DNA from 2 places in the Shewanella sp. VK101 genome. Region 2 is predicted to be linked to the other one. Evidence: predicted binding sites of a transcription regulator. Region 2 holds the regulator's gene; the other holds the start of a gene.
What was found. Region 2 encodes MetJ, which represses methionine synthesis genes. Its sites were predicted from a motif close to TAGACGTCTAGACGTCTA; they were not measured.

Region 1 (2,400 bases), 1.7 Mb from region 2:
TATTGCCCTGACGGCGTTTGCCTATCTCAACGCCGAAGCCGAGCAGTGCTTCCCGCTGGGCATTATCAAGACCCTGATAGAGACCCAGCAGCAGACGCTGACGGTGGAAGCTTTTGAATCTCTGGGGTTGGATGATGAGCTGCAAAGCGAGTTTATGGTCGCCCATAACCTGAGACAGACCCGGGATCTCAATTCACCCGGACTGGTACTGAGAAGGGTATTGTCCCAGCGCGGTCTGCTGCTGAATCCTCTCTAGATGCTTTGTGACTGCCGCCGACTTTCAGGCGCGGTGGCAGCCGCTCAGTCAGTGTCTGTCTTGACGCTGTAATCCCTCTTTGGCAATCAATTCCAGCAGCCTTTGCAGCTGCACTCTATTGCTGCTGTCGCGGCGGTAGGCACCGAACAGCGGCCGTTTCAGGCCTTCCTGCCCCAGTTTCACCGAGGTCAGGCTCAAGCCCTGGGCTTCGGTCAGTGACCAGTTGGGCAAGGCCGCAACCCCTTCTTTACAGGCGATGCGTTGCAGCAACACATTGGTGAGATCACAGCGTTTTTGTGGGCCGGGCACCACTCCGGCCGGCTCGAGGAAGTGACGGAAAATATCCAGCCTTTCCAGCGGTACCGGATAACTGATAATAGGTTCCCTGGCCAGTTGTTGCGGCAAAATATAGCTGTTGCCTGCCAGAGGGTGATCTTTGGCCATCACCAGTCTCACTTCAAAATCAAACAGATGCTGATAGGCAAGGGCATGGCCGGGCACAGGATCTGAGGTCAGCACTATATCCAGCTCACCGGTTTCCAGCGCATTGAGAGAGTCGAACAGATGGCGGCTGGAGAGATCCAGATTGGCATCCGGATAAGACTGATGAAAGGCTTCCATTACAGGCATCAGCCAGCGAAAACAGCTGTGACACTCAATACCCACCTTCAAGGGACCGCTGCTTCCAGATAGACCGCGTTTGAGCACAAATTCGGTTTCCTGTACCCGGGGCAGTATCTCTTCTGCCAGGGTCAGCAGGCGACTGCCCTCAAGCGTGAAGGTAAGAGGTTTGCTTTTGCGAACAAATACCTGGGAGTTAATCCGGGTCTCCAACTCTTTAATCTGGTGCGACAGCGCCGACTGGGTGACAAAACGTTTCTTCGCCGCGCCGGCCAGACTGCCACTTTCTTTCAGTGCTATCAGAGTACGAAGGTGTCTCAGTTCTATCATTTCCTCTCCACATGAATGCCGCTCATGTTGCCCTTGAATTCAATTCGGTTGCCTGTGCTGAGACTAGCACAATAAACTTCTAGACGTCCAGACGCCCGGTTTGATTTGTTGTGTTTCGGCGTCGCCAGTCACTTGCTGCACAGTTTATAAAGGATGGTATACATTATGCAATTAAATAGTCTTGGCTTTCCCCGTATCGGACGTCGACGTGAACTCAAGTTTGCTTTGGAGAAATATTGGCGCGGTGAGTCCAGCGTGGCCGAATTAGAGAGTGTTGCCAGGGAGCTTAGGCGTACCCACTGGCAGTGGCAGGCCGATGCCGGGGTGGCGCAGCTGCCGGTCGGTGACTTTGCTTACTATGATCAGGTGCTGACCCTGAGTGCGACTCTGGGGGTAATCCCCGAGCGTCACCGTGACGGCGGCGCTGTCAATCTCGATACCCTGTTCCGGATTGCCCGTGGCCGAGCGCCCAGCGGCAAGCATGCGCCGGCGTCTGAAATGACCAAGTACTTCAACACCAACTACCATTATCTGGTGCCTGAGCTCAGCGAAGATCAACGCTTCGATATCGCCTGGGAACAGTTGTTTGAAGAGGTGACCGAGGCTCAGGCGCTGGGCCACACTGCCAAGCCGGTACTCTTGGGGCCGGTCACTTTCCTGTATCTGTCCAAGACAGTGGGCTCAGAGTTCGACCGTTTGACACTGCTGCCGGCGCTGCTGGAATGTTATCAAGCCATTCTGGCCCGATTTGCCGCCCAGGGTGTTGAATGGGTGCAATTGGATGAACCTGCGCTGGCACTTGAGCTGGATGACAACTGGCAACAGGCCTTCAATCAGGCCTACGGCGTACTCAAGTCGGCGCCGCTCAAGCTGTTGCTGGCAACCTATTACGGCACTGTAGCCCACCATCAAAATCTGTTGTCGGCACTGCCGGTGGCGGGTATTCACCTGGATCTGGTCACCGCGCCCGAGCAGTTGCAGGCCTTTGTCGGTGCATTGGCGCCCGAACAGGTGTTGTCGGTTGGGGTGATCAACGGCCGTAACGTCTGGGCCGCCGATCTGGATCTTGTGGCCGAGCAGTTGGCGCCACTGGCGCGGGATCTGGGAGACAGGCTCTGGCTCGCCACTTCCTGCTCCCTGTTGCATACCCCGGTGGATCTCGAGGTGGAGACCGCGCTGGCGCCCGAGCTTAA
Region 2 (2,400 bases):
CGACTTGGATCTTACCGACAACGACAAGTTTGCCGAGCTTGAGGGCAGCCGCTATTGGCGTTTAGGCGGTGAATACCGGCCTGCTGACTGGGTTGCTTTACGGCTCGGTTATCGCCAGGATCTCAATGATCACACCGCCGATCTTTATTCACTCGGGACAGGGTTCGCCATAGGCAACAGTTTCCGGCTGGATCTCACCGGCATGTTTGGCAGCGATGACGCCATAGGCGGCGTACTGCAAACCAGCTATCACTTCTAAAATTAACCGTTGATGAGCGCCAGGCTTGATTTGATGGTCAGCAACAGGGCGCTCAGCGCGCACAGCGCCAGCGTCAGGACTCGGGTCTTCTCTTTATCCACCCGGCCCACCAAGCGGCCAGCCACCAGAAAACCGAGAAATACCGAAGGCAGCAGCAACAGTGAAAGCCATAGGTGTCTCAAGGTCAAGAGGCCAAAACAGCCGAGAATAATCAAGGCTATCAATGAGCTGAAGATGAAGAAGGCCGACAGCGCTGCGCGGAACTGACTGGCATCCTTACCCGCCAGCAGCAGGGCCATCGGCGGTCCGCCTATGGCGGCCACGGTACCGAAGATCCCGGAAAATATCCCGGCAATAAACAGGCTGAGGCGGTTGATCTTGATGCTGTACTTTCTAAGGCTGAGGAATACGGCTACGGCCACAATCAAGGCTATGGTCAAGCCCAGAATAGGCTGCGGCGCCAGCAACAGCAGGGTGGCACCAATCAGGCCGCCGGGGAGTCGTCCCAGCAAGGCATATTGCAAGCCGTTGAATTCCAGGTGGCCGCGTTCGCGTATCAAGGTCAACAGGGCGATAGAAAATCCCATCACAATCACAGGGACGGGAACCAGTTCCGGATCGACGATATACAGCAAAGGTGTGGCTACCACGGCCAAGCCAAAGCCTATCAGCGACTGGGTCAGGGCGCCGGTAAATATGATCAGGGATGCCAGTAACAGGGTGACGGGATCTATCAGTGACAGCATTCGCAAGCCCCCAAAAGAAAAGGATCGCGCAGCGATCCTTGTTCAACAATAAGATAATTCAGAGGAATAAGACACTTATTCCATGTCTTCCCATTCAATGCCCATGGCATCCATCATGCGTTTGGCTTCTTCCGGGATGCTGTCGGGTTTGTCTTTGGACAAATCCTCATCATTGGGCAGTGGCTGGCCGGTATAGGCATGCAGGAAGGCTTCGCACAACAGTTCGCTGTTTGTGGCGTGCCGCAGGTTGTTCACCTGGCGCCGGGTGCGCTCATCGGTCAATACTTTCAGTACCTTCAACGGAATAGAGACAGTGATTTTTTTCACTTGCTCATTCTTCTTGCCGTGTTCGGCATAAGGGCTGATGTATTCGCCATTCCATTCAGTCATTGATTCACCTGTGATCTCACTAATTCGCAGCAGATTTTAAACCCTTACAGGATACAGTCAAATGATTGCCTGCAAAATCTGTGCAATATGAACAGAAATCCATACATTTGGACGTCCAAACGTCTTGATGCCTATTGACGGCTGGATGGTCATTGGTTAGATTTAGACGTCCAGACATCTTTATGGTGTCGAACCTCAGCATTCAGGAGTCGATTATGACAGAGCGGCGATTAGCAACCACAGCGGTCCGGCAGGGCATCGAATCAGACAGCCAGCACGGGGCCGTGGTGCCACCCATCTATCTGTCGACCAACTATGCCTTTGATGGTCACACTCAGCCAAGAGCCTTTGATTACAGCCGCTCGGGTAATCCTACCCGCTCCATTTTGGGGGATGCCTTGGGGGAGCTGGAGCAGGGCTGCAGTGCGGCAATCACAGCGACCGGCATGGCGGCCATTACTCTGGTGGTCAACCTGCTGGGGCCGGATGACCTCTTGTTGGTGCCCCATGACTGTTATGGCGGTAGCTATAGGTTGTTCACCCATCTGGCCGCCAAGGGCCAGTTTCGTTTGCAGGTTTTGGATCAAACCGACCCGCAAGCACTCGCCGCTGCCCTGGCGCAAAAGCCGCGCATGGTGTGGCTCGAGACGCCGTCCAATCCGCTGCTGCGGGTAGTGGATATTGCCGCCATTGCCGAGGCGGCCCACCAGCAGGGGGCATTGGTGGTGGTCGACAACACCTTTTTATCGCCGGCGCTGCAACAGCCTTTACTGTTGGGGGCCGATATAGTGGTGCACTCGACCACTAAATACATCAATGGCCACAGCGATGTGGTGGGCGGCGCCGTGATTGCCAAAGATCCTGAACTGGCAGAGCAGCTGCACTGGTGGTCCAACACGCTCGGGCTGAGCGGTGGCGCCTTCGACAGCTACCTGACCCTGCGTGGCCTGCGTACTCTGGCGCTGAGGATCCGCGAGCATCAGGCCAATGCCGAGCGCATAGTGG

Region 1: the regulator MetJ is predicted to act here: its motif matches at 1,280-1,297, upstream of metE (5-methyltetrahydropteroyltriglutamate--homocysteine S-methyltransferase).

Annotation. Positions count from the first base shown of each region.
Region 1 covers NZ_CM151402.1:3,831,341-3,833,740, reverse strand. The annotation lists gene ACSHSR_RS17170 (HDOD domain-containing protein) at 1-256, shown strand, start outside; gene ACSHSR_RS17165 (LysR family transcriptional regulator) at 305-1,207, opposite strand; gene metE (5-methyltetrahydropteroyltriglutamate--homocysteine S-methyltransferase) at 1,373-2,400, shown strand, end outside.
Region 2 covers NZ_CM151402.1:619,796-622,195, forward strand. The annotation lists gene ACSHSR_RS02865 (conjugal transfer protein TraF) at 1-259, shown strand, start outside; gene ACSHSR_RS02870 (sulfite exporter TauE/SafE family protein) at 262-1,005, opposite strand; gene metJ (met regulon transcriptional regulator MetJ) at 1,081-1,395, opposite strand; gene metB (cystathionine gamma-synthase) at 1,611-2,400, shown strand, end outside.